Regions from separate parts of the Streptomyces sp. NBC_00328 genome, predicted to be linked through region 2. Evidence: riboswitches for the same ligand, from Rfam matches in the RefSeq annotation. Region 2 holds a riboswitch; each other region holds the start of a gene.
What was found. Region 2 has a riboswitch for cobalamin ahead of OG485_RS28350 (ribonucleoside-diphosphate reductase subunit alpha). Riboswitches for the same ligand answer to the same signal wherever they lie in the genome.

Region 1: linked by a shared signal. The riboswitch ahead of metE (5-methyltetrahydropteroyltriglutamate--homocysteine S-methyltransferase) and the one ahead of OG485_RS28350 (ribonucleoside-diphosphate reductase subunit alpha) in region 2 are both predicted to bind cobalamin.
Region 3: linked by a shared signal. The riboswitch ahead of OG485_RS12170 (cobalamin biosynthesis protein) and the one ahead of OG485_RS28350 (ribonucleoside-diphosphate reductase subunit alpha) in region 2 are both predicted to bind cobalamin.

What each region holds. Positions count from the first base shown of each region.
Region 1 is NZ_CP108013.1:8,189,882-8,194,869, reverse strand. Features, by position in the region: gene OG485_RS35865 (ABC transporter substrate-binding protein) at 1-1,584, shown strand, start outside; cobalamin riboswitch at 1,703-1,925, shown strand; gene metE (5-methyltetrahydropteroyltriglutamate--homocysteine S-methyltransferase) at 2,091-4,409, shown strand; gene OG485_RS35855 (CbtA family protein) at 4,576-4,988, opposite strand, start outside.
Region 2 is NZ_CP108013.1:6,434,905-6,439,892, reverse strand. Features, by position in the region: gene OG485_RS28365 (DUF3311 domain-containing protein) at 1-189, shown strand, start outside; gene mctP (monocarboxylate uptake permease MctP) at 186-1,796, shown strand; gene OG485_RS28355 (GNAT family N-acetyltransferase) at 1,928-2,449, shown strand; cobalamin riboswitch at 2,502-2,650, shown strand; gene OG485_RS28350 (ribonucleoside-diphosphate reductase subunit alpha) at 2,786-4,988, shown strand, end outside.
Region 3 is NZ_CP108013.1:2,769,326-2,774,313, reverse strand. Features, by position in the region: gene cobN (cobaltochelatase subunit CobN) at 1-87, opposite strand, end outside; gene OG485_RS12175 (cobyric acid synthase) at 84-1,697, opposite strand; gene OG485_RS12170 (cobalamin biosynthesis protein) at 1,694-2,665, opposite strand; cobalamin riboswitch at 2,773-2,913, opposite strand; gene OG485_RS12165 (hypothetical protein) at 3,073-3,291, opposite strand; gene OG485_RS12160 (inorganic phosphate transporter) at 3,312-4,553, opposite strand.

The DNA of each region.
Region 1 (4,988 bases), 1.8 Mb from region 2:
CCCGCCACGGTGGACTTCCGTTCTCCCCTTGTCCGCGACTGGTGGCGTCCGGTGGCCGCCGCGACCGCCGCGGTGATGCTGGGCGCGGGCGGCCTCGTCCTGTCCCGGGAACTGGTGGAACTCCTCCCCGACGGAAGTCTCGCGGCCTCCTGCCGGCACGTGGGTACCGGAGAGGTCGTCGGCCTGACCGACGGCAACGACGGCTGCGACCTGGCCCACGGCGAGTACGCCGAGGACTTGAGAAAGCTGGAGAAGATCCTCGGCCACCAGAACGCGAAGGTGGACACGGACCGGCCCTACCGCACGGTCGTCTTCTTCGCGCCGCTGAGCGTCGGCTCGACGTCCAAGCGCACCGCGCCCATCGGCTTCCAGACACTGCGCGGCGCGCTGCTCGCCCAGGAGAACGTCAACAGCCGCCGCCTCAAGGCTCAGGTGCCCGTACGCCTGCTCGTCGCCAACGCCGGCGAGTCCTTCCACTACGGCTCGCGCGGCGGCCTGAACCAGAGCAACAAAAGCACTGTGGACGTCGCGAAGATGATCGTCGACCGGGCGGGCCGGGACCACATCGCGGCCGTCATGGGTCTCCACCAGAGCCGTCCGGAGTCCCAGCAGGCCGCGATCGAACTGGGAGCCCAGGGCATCACCGTCCTCGGGACCGGCGTCTCGGGCCAGCGCATGGTCGACGGCGACTCGCCCGTGTCGTACTTCCAGCTCTCACCGCCCGACGCACGCATCGCCGAGGTCATGGCGTCCTTCGCCCGTCACTCGCCTCAGCTGCGCGCTCTGACGGACCCCGCTCCCAGCGACTCCGGTCCGGCCGCCGTCGTGGTCTACGACCCCAAGGACGAGTACTTCAGCGCCGACCTCGCCCACCGGTTCGACACCGCCTACCGCTCGACCGGGCCGGTGCACTTCGTGAAGTACGGCGAGATGGAGAACGGCCGCACCACACGGGCCATCGCCGACACCGTCTGCACACTCGTCCACAGCACAGGCGGCTTCGTCCTGTACGCGGGCCGCTCCAGCGTCATGGAGGACCTCTTCGAGCACATGCAGACCGACCAGGCCTGCCGCGCCCGCGTCGCCCCGGTACCGGTGCTGGCGGAGAGCCCGGCGCCGGACGTGATCCTGCATCCGGACCTGATGCGCAAGGAGTACGGCGCGCTGAAGCTCTTCTACAACCAGTTCAGTCTCCCGCTGCCCGACGGGCCCTTCGGTGAGAGGTTCGGCCGGACCTTCCACCTGTCCGCCGAGAACGACGCCGCGCTCGGATACGACGCCGTCGAAATCCTCACCGAGGCCATGAACGCCATCGTCTCGACGGACCCGGGCTTCTCACCCAGGGCGCTCGTCACCCATCTGCAGGATCCCGGCATCCACAACTACGTGGGGGAATCCGGGGTCATCACCCTGGACAGCGATCACCACTACCCACCGAACAAGGAGATCCACATCCGTGAGATCACCCCCGCCGGAGACAAGCTCACGGACCTGACCTGCGGGGTGCTCTCCCAAGGAGCGAGGAACGCCACGCACTGGGGCCCCGATGACCGTTTCGACTGCCCGGTGGACAGCGTGTCCTGACGCTTCATCAGGCAGCGGCACGAAGCGAAGTGTCCCGCCCTGTGGCGTTCGGGCCTCCGGTCTCGCGGCTCAGCGTCCGGATCACGGATGTGCCGCCCCCTTCGGCACGTCACCCCGTAGGGTGGCTGGTGCAGCTGGTTCGCCCCGTCCGCCAGGCGGGATGCGTCGCAAGAGGGAACCCGGTGGGAATCCGGGACTGCCCCGCAGCGGTGAGCGGGAACGACCGCCGTCATACGCACTGGACCCGACGAACAGGGTCTGGGAAGCGACGGCCAGTAGGTGTCCTCCGCCAGGAAGACGTGCCCGCAAGTCCGAAGACCTGCCCGCTGCCCGCGCACGAACCACTCGTGCGCGGACATCCCGGTGACCTCGTGGGCGGGTCGGCGTACATATCGGCGGATGACCGCGCTGTTCCGAGCCGTGTCGCTTCCGTCCGGTTCGTCGCCCCTTCGCACTCGCGTCCCGTTGCCGGGATCTCAGGGATTCATCTCGCGAAGGAGATCTCCGTGACCACCAAGCCCGCAGCCGCGGCAGCACGGGCCACCGTGTACGGCTACCCGCGCCAGGGTCCCAACCGGAAACTGAAGAAGGCGATCGAGGGCTACTGGAAGGGCCGCGTCACCGCCGACGCCCTCCGCGCCACCGCCGCCGAACTGCGTCGCACGAACTGGCGCGAGCTGGCCGACGCCGGCATCGACGAGGTGCCGACCGGCGACTTCTCGTACTACGACCACGTCCTCGACACCACCGTCATGGTCGGCGCGATCCCCGCCCGCCACCGCGCCACGGTCGACTCGGACGCCCTGGACGGCTATTTCGCCATGGCGCGCGGCACCCAGGACGTGGCGCCGCTCGAGATGACGAAGTGGTTCGACACCAACTACCACTACCTGGTGCCCGAACTGGGCCCGGACACCGTCTTCGCGGCCGACTCCACCAAGCAGGTCACCGAGCTGAAGGAGGCACTCGCCCTCGGGCCGAGCGCCCGCCCGGTTCTGGTCGGCCCGGTCACCTACCTCCTCCTGTCCAAGCCCGCCCCGGGCGTGCCGGCGGACTTCGACCCGCTCACCCTCCTCGACCGGCTGCTGCCGGTGTACGCCGAGGTCCTCGCCGACCTGCGCGCGGCGGGCGCGGAGTGGGTCCAGCTGGACGAGCCCGCCCTCGTCCAGGACCGGACCCCGGCCGAGCTGGACGCCGCGGCGCGCACCTACCGCGGGCTCGGCGCGCTCACCGACCGGCCGAAGCTCCTGATCGCCTCGTACTTCGACCGGCTCGGCGACGCCCTGCCGGTACTGGCCAAGGCTCCGGTCGAAGGTCTCGCCCTGGACTTCACCGAAGCCGCCGCCGCCAACCTCGACGGCCTCGCCGCTGTCGGCGGCCTGCCCGGCAAACGCCTGGTCGCCGGTGTGGTCAACGGCCGCAACATCTGGGTGAACGACCTGGCCACGTCGCTGTCCACCCTCGGCACCCTGCTCGGCCTGGCCGACCGGGTCGACGTGTCGGCCTCCAGCTCCCTGCTCCACGTCCCGGTCGACGCGGCCCTGGAGCGGGACATCGAACCGCAGATCCTGCGCTGGCTCGCCTTCGCCCGCCAGAAGACGGCGGAGATCGTCACCCTCGCCAAGGGCCTCACCCAGGGCACCGGAACGATCGCGGGCGAACTCGCCTCCAACCGTGCCGATCTGGCCTCCCGCGCGAACTCGCCGATCACGCACGACCCCGCGGTACGGGCTCGCGCCGCCGCCGTCACGGACGCCGACGCCCGCCGGTCCCAGCCCTACGGCGAGCGCGCCACGGCCCAGCGGGCCCACCTCGGTCTCCCGCTGCTGCCGACCACCACCATCGGCTCCTTCCCGCAGACCACCGAACTGCGCACCGCCCGCGCCGACCTGCGCACCGGCCGCATCGACACGGCCGGTTACGAGGAGCGCATCAAGGCCGAGATCCAGGAGGTCATCTCCTTCCAGGAGAAGACCGGTCTCGACGTCCTCGTGCACGGCGAGGCCGAACGCAACGACATGGTGCAGTACTTCGCCGAGCAGCTCACCGGGTACCTGGCCACGCGGCACGGCTGGGTGCAGTCCTACGGCACCCGCTACGTCCGCCCGCCGATCCTGGCCGGCGACATCACGCGGCCCGAACCGATGACGGTGCGCTGGACGACGTACGCCCAGGCCCTGACCGATCGGCCGGTCAAGGGCATGCTCACCGGGCCGGTCACCATGCTCGCCTGGTCCTTCGTCCGCGACGACCAGCCCCTCGGCGACACCGCCCGCCAGGTCGCCCTCGCCCTGCGCGACGAGGTCAACGACCTGGAGGCGGCGGGCAGTTCGGTGATCCAGGTCGACGAGCCGGCCCTGCGCGAGACTCTTCCCCTGCGCACCGCCGACCGGCCGGCCTACCTGGCGTGGGCCACCGAGGCGTTCCGGCTCAGCACCAGCGGGGTGCGCCCGGACACACAGATCCACACGCACATGTGCTACGCCGAGTTCGGGGACATCGTCCAGGCCATCGACGACCTGGACGCCGACGTCATCAGCCTGGAGGCCGCCCGCTCCCACATGCAGGTGGCCCGCGAACTCGCCGCGCACGGCTACCCGCGCGAGGCGGGACCCGGCGTGTACGACATCCACTCCCCGCGCGTCCCCACCGCGCAGGAGGCCGCCGAACTGCTGCGGGCCGGACTGAAGGCGATCCCCGCCGAACGGCTGTGGGTGAACCCCGACTGCGGCCTGAAGACCCGCGGCTGGCCCGAGACCCGAGCCTCCCTGGAGAACCTGGTCGCCGCCGCCCACGCGGTACGCGGCGAACTGCCCGCCTCCTGAGCCGTACCTTCGAGCGGCCGGGGCGCCACGCCCGCCCCGGCCCCCGGCCGGCGGCTGAACCACGGAGCGGTCCCGGTCGAATCGTCCATGGGCCTCTGCGGGCGAAAGGGCTCCCGCAAGTCACGTCCTTGCGGGAGCCGAAGGGCCCTCTTGTGTTCCGAAGGGTTCAGTTCGCGGCCGGAACCGCTCGCCCGGAGGCGACCGCCGCGGGCTTCGGGTTGAGCAGACGCTCGGCCAACTCGCCGAAGACGAGGCCGAATCCGCCCCACAGGACGGTCTGGATGGCCAGCGCGGAGAGCCTGAACCGCCACAGCAGGGTGGCCGGGAATTCCCCCGGCACCTCGTTGATCACGGGCAGGAACTCGTAGGCCAGACCGATCACCACAGCGAAGGCTGCCACCGCGACCAGGGTGGCGTACCACGTGCCCAGGCTGGGTGCGAGGCGCTTGCCGAGGATGGTGGCGCCGACCGCCAGGAGCACGCTGAGAACCATCATCAGGAAGTACAGGGTGGTCCGCTTGCCGATGGTGTCGGGGGCGCCGACCGACGGCGGGTTGGCCGGGTACTTCAGGAACGGCA
Region 2 (4,988 bases):
CCCTTCGGGGCGATGCTGTGGGTCGGCTCCTACACGAAGACCGACCCGGCGTTCATCGGCATCCCGTTCTTCTACTGGTACCAACTGCTGTGGGTACCCCTTTCCACGCTGCTGACGGTGGTCGCGTACCAGCTCTGGCGACGTGACCAGCGGGCCCGCACCTCGGCGAAGGAAGGTGCGGAGGCATGAAGGACGGTGTGAACGGCGTCGCCCTCGGCGTCTTCGTCTTCTTCTTCCTGGCCGTCACGGTCCTGGGCTTCCTGGCCGCGCGCTGGCGCAGAGCCGCCGACGAGCACACCCTCGACGAGTGGGGCCTGGGCGGACGGTCCTTCGGCACCTGGGTGACCTGGTTCCTGCTCGGCGGCGACCTCTACACGGCGTACACCTTCGTCGCGGTGCCCGCGGCGATCTACGCGGCGGGCGCGGCCGGCTTCTTCGCCGTGCCGTACACGATCCTGGTCTATCCGCTGATCTTCACCTTCCTGCCCCGCCTGTGGTCGGTCTCCCACCGGCACGGCTATGTGACCACCTCGGACTTCGTGCGCGGCCGCTTCGGCTCCAAGGGCCTGTCCCTCGCCGTGGCCGTCACCGGCATCCTGGCCACCATGCCGTACATCGCGCTCCAGCTCGTCGGCATCCAGGCCGTCCTGGACGTGATGGGCGTGGGCGGCGGCGACGGCGCCAACTGGTTCGTCAAGGACCTGCCGCTCCTCATCGCCTTCGGGGTGCTGGCCGCGTACACCTACTCCTCGGGTCTGCGGGCCCCCGCTCTGATCGCGTTCGTGAAGGACGCCCTGATCTACATCGTGATCGCGGTGGCCGTCATCTACATCCCGATCAAACTGGGCGGCTTCGACGAGATCTTCAAGGCGGCGAGCGACAAGTACACGGCCGCGGGCGCCGGGGGGCTCGTCCCCGCCCAGGCGGGCCAGTGGACGTACGCCACCCTCGCGCTCGGCTCGGCGCTGGCGCTGTTCATGTATCCGCACTCGGTCACGGCGACGCTGTCCGGCCGCAGCCGGGAGGTGATCCGCCGCAACACGACGATCCTGCCGCTGTACTCGCTGATGCTGGGCCTGCTCGCCCTGCTCGGGTTCATGGCGATCGCGGCCGGCGTCAAGGTCACCAACGGCCAGCTCGCCATCCCCCAGCTCTTCGAGAACATGTTCCCCGACTGGTTCGCCGGCGTCGCCTTCGCCGCCATCGGGATCGGCGCGCTCGTCCCGGCGGCCATCATGTCGATCGCGGCCGCGAATCTCTTCACCCGCAACATCTACAAGGACTTCATCAACCCGGCCGCGACCCCTCGGCAGGAGACCCGGGTCTCCAAGCTGGTCTCGCTCCTGGTGAAGGTGGGCGCGCTGGTCTTCGTCCTGACCATGGACAAGACCGTCGCGATCAACTTCCAGCTGCTGGGCGGCATCTGGATCCTGCAGACCTTCCCCTCCCTGGTCGGCGGCCTGTTCACCCGCTGGTTCCACCGCTGGGCGCTGCTGGGCGGCTGGGCGGTCGGCATGCTCTACGGCACGATCGCCGCCTACGGAGTGGCCTCCCCGACCCAGAAGCACTTCGGCGGCAGCTCGAAGGAGATCCCCGGGATCGGGGAGATCGGCTACATCGGCCTGACGGCGTTCGTCCTGAACGTGGCCGTGGCCATCGTCCTGACCTTCGCCCTCAGGGCGCTCAAGGCCCCGGAGGGCGTGGACGAGACCTCGCCCGGGGACTACACGGCCGACGCGGGCGACGCAGGCGTCGAGACGGAGCTCCCGCCGGCCACGGCGGACGCGAGCCACTAGGAGAGCCGGAGACCTGTCCTGGCCGCGGGATCGCGGGGTCACGGGGCAGGTCCCGGCGACAGCCGGGAACGACGGGCCGCCGGTGAAAAACCGGCGGCCCGTCGCCGTGCCGGTCGGGCACACTCACCCGCATGGACATCGCCATCCGGCCCGCGCGGCCCGAGGAGTACCCCACGGTGGCCGGGATCACGGCCGAGGCCTATCTCGGCGACGGACTGCTCGACTTCGGGGAGAGCGACTCCTACCTCGGAAAGCTGCGGGACGTCGCGGGGCGCGCGGCCGTCGCCGAAGTGCTGGTCGCCGTGGACGGGGAGCGGGTGCTCGGCAGTGTGACCTTCGTGACGGACGGCAGCCCCATGGCCGACTTCGCGCGCGCCGGGGAGGCCGAGATCCGGATGCTCGCGGTCGCCCGGGAGGCACGCGGCCGGGGTGCCGGTGAGGCCCTCGTACGCTCCTGTGTCGGACGGGCCCGGGCTCTGGAGGGCGGCTGTACGCGTGTGGTGCTGTCCACCCAGGGCAGCATGCACAGCGCCCACCGCCTCTACGAGCGCGTGGGCTTCACCCGCACGCCCGACCGCGACTGGAACCCGCTTCCGGAGCTCGACGACATCCGGCTGCTCACTTACGAGTTGACGCTCCGACACACTCCGTAGCGCTCTTCGGCACCAAGCGGACACAAGATGTGGGGGCAGTCCCGAAGCCCGACACAAGATGTATGCTCAAGGTCGCTGTCGCCGCAGGGGAATTCGGTGCGAATCCGGAACTGTCCCGCAACGGTGTACTTGTGCGTGTTCGCGTGTCCGCGTGCCCGCTCTCGTGTCAGTCCGAGGACCTGCCGACAGCGCGCCCCGGCCGTCCGGCCCGGGTGCCGACGACGTCCGGGCCTCGCGGAATGGGCCGGTGGACGCGTGGTGCGCTGCTGCCCTGAAGCGCTCCCGTGTGCCCCGCTCCTGCCCGCCGGGTCCCGTGCCGAGCAGGGAGATCCCCACGTGACCATCGCGCCAGCCGATCCGGCTTCAGTGACCGCGCAGCAGGCCCGGGTGGAGACCGACGGTCCCGGAACCGCGCTGCTGCGGACCCTGACCGGTCTCACCGCCGACCTCCCCGACGCCGACCCCGGCCGGGTCGCCGCCGCGGCGCTGCGCGGCCGGTCCGCCCGCGCCGACGAGGCCGAGCTGCGCGAACTGGCCACCGAGGCGGCCGCGGGTCTCATCTCCGAGGATCCCGTCTACTCCCGGCTGGCCGCCCGTCTGCTGGCGATCACCATCACCGAGGAGGCCGCCTCCCAGGGCGTCACGACCTTCTCCGAGTCGGTCGCCGTCGGCCACCGCGAGGGCCTGATCGCCGACCGCACGGCCGAGTTCGTCCGGCTGCACACGGCCCGTCTCGACGCGCTGACCGACTCCGAGGGCGACGACCGTTTCGGCTACTTCGGGCTGCGCACGCTGCACAGCCGCTATCTGCTGCGGCACCCGATCACCCGCAAGGTCGTCGAGACGCCCCAGCACTTCATGCTCCGGGTGGCCTCCGGCCTCGCCGAGGACGACACCGCCCGCTCGGTGGACGAAGTCGCCGCGCTCTACCGGCTGATGAGCCGCCTCGACTACCTCCCCTCCTCCCCCACGCTCTTCAACTCCGGTACGCGGCACCCGCAGATGTCGTCCTGCTACCTCCTCGACTCCCCGCTGGACGAGCTGGACTCCATCTACGACCGCTACCACCAGGTGGCACGCCTGTCGAAGCACGCGGGCGGCATCGGCCTCTCGTACTCCCGTATCCGTTCGCGCGGTTCGCTGATCCGCGGCACCAACGGGCACTCCAACGGCATCGTCCCGTTCCTCAAGACGCTCGACGCCTCGGTCGCCGCGGTGAACCAGGGCGGCCGGCGCAAGGGCGCGGCCGCGGTGTACCTGGAGACCTGGCACTCCGACATCGAGGAGTTCCTGGAGCTGCGCGACAACACCGGTGAGGACGCCCGGCGTACGCACAACCTGAACCTCGCGCACTGGATCCCGGACGAGTTCATGCGCCGGGTGAACGAGGACGGCGTCTGGTCGCTGTTCTCCCCCGCCGACGTGCCGGAGCTGGTCGACCTGTGGGGCGACGAGTTCGACGCCGCGTACCGCAAGGCCGAGGAAGCGGGCCTCGCGAAGAAGACCATCCCGGCCCGCGACCTGTACGGCCGCATGATGCGCACCCTCGCGCAGACCGGCAACGGCTGGATGACCTTCAAGGACGCCGCCAACCGCACCGCCAACCAGACGGCGGAGCCGGGTCACACCGTCCACTCCTCGAACCTGTGCACCGAGATCCTGGAGGTCACGGACGACGGGGAGACGGCGGTCTGCAACCTGGGCTCGGTCAACCTGGGCGCGTTCGTCGTCGGTGACGACATCGACTGGGAGCGCCTCGACGAGACCGTGCGCACCGCGGTCACCTTCCTCGACCGTGTCGTGGACATCAACTTCTACCCGACCGAGCAGGCGGGCCGCTCCAACGCCAAGTGGCGTCCGGTGGGCCTCGGCGCGATGGGCCTCCAGGACGTCTTCTTCAAGCTGCGGCTGCCCTTCGACTCGCCCGAGGCCCGCGCGCTGTCCACCCGGATCGCCGAGCGCATCATGCTCGCCTCCTACGAGGCGTCCGCGGACCTCGCCGAGCGCAACGGCCCCCTCCCGGCCTGGGAGAAGACCCGTACCGCCCGTGGCGTCCTGCACCCGGACCACTTCGACGTCGAGCTGAACTGGCCGGAGCGCTGGGCGGCCCTGCGGCAGCGGATCGCCGAGGTCGGCATGCGCAACTCGCTGCTCCTCGCCATCGCGCCGACCGCGACCATCGCGTCCATCGCGGGCGTGTACGAGTGCATCGAGCCGCAGGTGTCGAACCTGTTCAAGCGCGAGACGCTCTCCGGCGAGTTCCTCCAGGTCAACTCCTACCTGGTGGCCGAGCTGAAGAAGCTCGGCGTGTGGGACGCGCAGACCCGTGAGGCGCTGCGCGAGTCCAGCGGCTCGGTGCAGGGCTTCACCTGGGTCCCGCAGGACGTCCGCGACCTGTACCGCACGGCGTGGGAGATCCCGCAGCGCGGCCTGATCGACATGGCCGCCGCCCGGACCCCGTTCCTGGACCAGGCCCAGTCGCTGAACCTGTTCCTGGAGACGCCGACCATCGGCAAGCTCTCCTCGATGTACTCCTACG
Region 3 (4,988 bases), 3.7 Mb from region 2:
CGGATTGCCGATCCGGTAACCGGCGCCACTGGCGCGGGCCGCCAGCAGATCCGTGTCGGCGGTCGACAACAACAACACTGTGCTCATGCGGGTGCTCCCGGTGGGATGAAGGGCAGTCCTTGCGGCGCGCCGGACTCGATGAGCCGCCACAGCGCGTCCGTGTCCGCGTGTTCCTCGATCAGGTCGCCGAGCAGGTCGAGCTGCTCCTCGCGCAGCGCCGCGAACGACGTGTCGGGGGCCGGTACGAAGCGGCGGCCCGCGGCGGCGGCCACCTCGCGCAGGAAGGCCCGCCGGAAACCGTCCGACTCCAGCGAGCCGTGCCAGTGCGTGCCCCAGACGGCGCCGGCCCGGCACCCGTCCAGGCTGTGCCCGTGCTCATCGGAGAAGAACGCCTCGCCACCGGTCACCTCGGCGACTCCGTGATGGATCTCGTACCCCTCGACGTGCTCGCCGAGGGCCTCCCCGACCGGCCGTGCCAGAGTCTTCTCCCGCTCGAACCGCACGCGTACGGGGAGGAGTCCGAGACCCTCGACATGACCGGCGCGGGATTCGACGTCGTCCTCGATGTGCTCTCCGAGGAGCTGGTAGCCACCACAGACGCCGAGGACCGGCCGCCCCTCGGCGGCCCGGCGCGCGATCGCGTCCGCGAGGCCGCGCTCGCGCAGCCACCGGAGCGCCTTCACGGTGCCCCGGGTCCCGGGCACGACGACCAGGTCCGCGTCGGCCAGTTCCTCGGGCCGGTCCACGAACCGCACGACGACACCCGGTTCGGCGGCCAGCGCGTCCACGTCGGTGAAGTTGGACATCAGCGGGACCGCGCAGACGGCGACCCGCAGGATGTCCTCGCCGACGGGGGAGGAGACCGCCGATTCCCGGACCGCACCGCGCAGCGAGACGCGCAGGCCGTCCTCCTCGTCGATGCCCAGACCGTGCTGGAAGGGCAGGACGCCGTAGGAGCGCCGGCCGGTGAGGCCGTGCAGCATGTCGAGGCCGGGTTCCAGCAGACTGACGTCGCCCCGGAACTTGTTGACGAGGAACCCGGCGACGAGCGCCTGGTCCTCCGGCGACAGCAGCGCGACCGTCCCGAAGAACGAGGCGAACACCCCGCCCCGGTCGATGTCGCCGACGACGAGCACGGGAAGCCCCGCGTTCCGCGCCACCCCCATGTTCACGATGTCGGTGCGCCGCAGATTGATCTCGGCCGGGCTGCCGGCTCCCTCACAGATCACCGCGTCATACGTGCCCCGCAACTGAGCCAGACAGTCGAGGACGGTCGCCAGGAGTGCTTCCTGGCGTCCCCCGCGCAGCCTGTCCCCGGCGGAGGCGGAGGACGCGGCGGACGCTTCGGCCGACGGCGGCCGCTCCGCGGGCCCGGCCGTTCCGAAGAACCCGCGCGCGCTCATCTCGCCCACCGGCCTGCCCATCAGGACGACCTGGCTGGTGCGGTCGCCGCCCGGCTTGAGCAGCACGGGATTCATCAGCGCGGTCGGCTCCACGCGGGCGGCCTGCGCCTGCATGGCCTGCGCCCGCCCGATCTCGGCGCCCTCGCGCGTCACGAACGAGTTCAGGGACATGTTCTGCGCCTTGAAGGGCGCGACCTTGACGCCCTGGCGCGCCAGCCACCGGCAGATCCCGGCGGTCACGACACTCTTTCCGGCGTCCGAGGTGGTCCCGGCGATCAGCAGCCCGCCGCTCATGCGGTGCGCCCCTTCCTGGTGGCCGGAACCCGTCCGGTTCCGGTGAGCAGAACCCGTCCGGCGGCGCTCACGCCGAGCGCGAGCCAGCCCACGCGCCGGGACAGCCGTACGGCCCGTTCGATGTCGTGGACGTGGACGGCGCGCCCCGCGCCGTTGAGCACGGGACGGTGCTCGACACGTCCGCCGTACGAGAGGGTGCCGCCGAGCCGCACGCCGAGCGCGCCCGCGAACGAGGCCTCCACGGGCCCGGCGTTGGGGCTCGGATGCCTGCGGGCGTCCGCGCGCCAGGCGCGTACGGCACCGCGCGGGTCGGATCCGGCCACGGCCGCGAGGACGGCGGTCAGCCGGGCTCCGGGCCAGCCGGCGACGTCGTCGAGCCGGGCGGAGGCCCAGCCGTAGCGCCGGTGGCGGGGGGACTTGTGTCCGACCATCGCGTCGAGCGTGTTCACGGCGCGGAAGGCGACGAGTCCCGGCACACCGCCGACGGCGCCCCAGACCAGAGCGCCCACGACGGCGTCGGAGGTGTTCTCGGCGACGGACTCGACGACGGCGCGCGCGACGCCGTCGGCGTCCAGCGCCTGCGGATCGCGTCCGCACAGGTGCGGCAGCCGCTCCCGGGCCGCGTCGAGATCACCGGCCGCGAGCGCGCCGCCGACCGCCCGCGCCTCGCGGCCGAGAGAGGTGCCTCCGACGACTGCCCAGGTGGCGGCGGCGGTCAGAGCGACCGAGGCGGTACGGGAGCGGCGTACGGTACGGCTCGCGAGCGCGGCCAGTCCGGTGGCGCCGCCGACGCAGACGGCCGTGTGCAGCGCGCCCCACCCGCGGTGGTCGCGCCACAGTGTCCGCTCCACGGTCGCGGCGGCCCGCCCGAAAGCGGCGACCGGATGCCCTCGGCGGGGATCGCCGAGCAGCAGGTCGCCGAGGAGGCCGGCGGCGGCGCCGTACGCGAAGACGCGATCGGCACGCACGCGGTCAGCCGGCCGTGGGGTGGAGCGGAACCCTCGTACTCAGCGAAACGGGCAACGGGCAGCCGCGCATGGCGATATGTCCTCACTCAGGGTGTCCACGCCCTGGTTCGACGAGACCGGCGGTGAGAGTTCCTGGCTCCCGGGGAGTTTCTTCCCCGATGACAGTGGCGGGACCGCGCCGGATTCGCACCGGCTTCCTCTCATGCCGCCGTACTTGGCTCCGGCAGTCCACCACGGGGTGAGAACGGCCGTCAACTGGCTGTTGACCTGCGGAGGGACAGTGTGCGCAGGCCCACATACGCGTGGGGGCGGGACGGCATACGCGTGGGGTGCGGGACGGTGGTCCGTCCCGCACCCCACGCGCGGTACCGCTCGGAGGCAGCCCGGTTCCGGGCGGCGCCTGCCGGCTACTTGGTGATGATCAGGGAGATGCCGTACGCCACCGCCGCGGCGCAGGCCGCGAAGCAGACGTACGCGCCGGTGGCCGCCGCGACCGCGGAACCGCCCTGGGCGGACTCCTTCTTGGAGAGGCCGGCGACACCGAGGGTGAAGAGGGCGACGAGGGCCACGGTCACTCCGAGGCTGACCCCGAAGACGGACCCGAGGGCTGACCAGTCGATGCTCATGCTGTTTCTTCCTTCGGTTCTCAGGCCACTCGGGACGGCGCCGGCGGGTTCACCGCGGGCTCGGCCGGAGCCGGGATGGTGGCCGTGAGGCCATCGGCCACGGTGCCGGCCGGGGGCGGGGTGACGGCGGCGATGGCCTGGGTCACCACACCGGCGGGCTCCTCGGTGTCGTTCACGTTGTTGTGGTCGATCACCTCGCGGCGCGAGCGGCGCCAGATCGCGAAGCTCGAACCGACCAGGAAGACGGCGACCAGCGTGGTGCCCCAGGCGCCGAAACCGGTCACCCATTCGGCGAGCGCGCCGACCAGGGCGGCGGCGGGCAGCGTGAGGACCCAGGCGACGACCATGCGCTTGGCGGTGGACCAGCGGACCACACCGCCCTTGCGGCCGAGACCGGCGCCCATCACGGACCCGGAGACCGAGTGCGTGGTGGAGAGGGAGAAACCGATGTGCGAGGAGGCCAGGATGACCGTCGCCGCGCTGGTCTGGGCGGCGAAGCCCTGCTGCGGCTGGAGGTCGGTCAGGCCCTTGCCCATCGTGCGGATGATGCGCCAGCCGCCCAGGTAGGTGCCGAGCGCGATGGCCAGACCGGCGGAGAGGATGACCCAGACCGGCGGGTCGGAGTCGGGAGCGACGGCGCCACCGGCGACCAGGGCCAGGGTGATGATGCCCATCGTCTTCTGCGCGTCGTTGGTGCCGTGGGCCAGCGAGACCAGGCCCGCGGAGGCTATCTGGCCGACGCGGTAGCCCTTCTTGGTGGCCTTGGTGTCGGCGTTGCCACTGAGCTTGTACGACAGGCGGGTGGCGAACATCGCGGCCAGACCGGCGACGATCGGGGCAGCGACGGCGGGCAGGAGCACCTTGCCGACCAGGACGTCCCCGTGCACGGCGCCGGTACCGGCGGAGGCGATGGTGGCGCCGACCAGGCCGCCCATGAGGGCGTGCGAGGAACTGGACGGGAGTCCGACGAGCCACGTCACCAGGTTCCAGAGGATCGCGCCGACGAGCGCGGCGAAGATCACTTCTGGCTGGATGCCGGATTCATCGACGAGGCCTTTGGAGATCGTGTTGGCGACCTCCACCGAGAGGAAGGCGCCGACAAGGTTGAGGGCGGCGGACATGGCCACCGCGACCTTGGGCTTGAGTGCGCCGGTCGAGATGGTGGTGGCCATCGCGTTGGCGGTGTCGTGGAAACCGTTCGTGAAATCGAACACGAGAGCGGTGACGATCACGATTCCGAGGAGGAGCGTGATGTGTTCCATTTACCCAGGCTTCTGTTGGACGTCAGTGGCAGGGGGAACGTAGGCAACCTGGATGAACGGAAGGTGAACTGAGTCGGACTTGACGGTGTCCTGAATAGCGGATCGTCATTCCGCTTGCGTCGACGGGAGGCTTGCCGGGTTCGAACGGATTCGGAATTCCGTACTCCGCTTGGGGTCGGGGCTCGTGGTGGAGTGTCCTGGTCGGGGCAGGTTTGAGCGGTGAGATCCCTGTCACTCGCAGGCTGTAGCCGTGGTCACAGCGCCCGGAAGCCCGAAAGGGCCACCCTGTCGATGGAGTCCGAGCGCCGGTCGGTCCGTAGTGACCCGACCACGGGGTGTGATCCGCGGCAAATGTCCGACCGGGGTGCCGTGGGCGTTCTCTCGGTTGCATGTGATGCACATCACATACAACCGTGGGCTGTTGGCGGCCCGCAG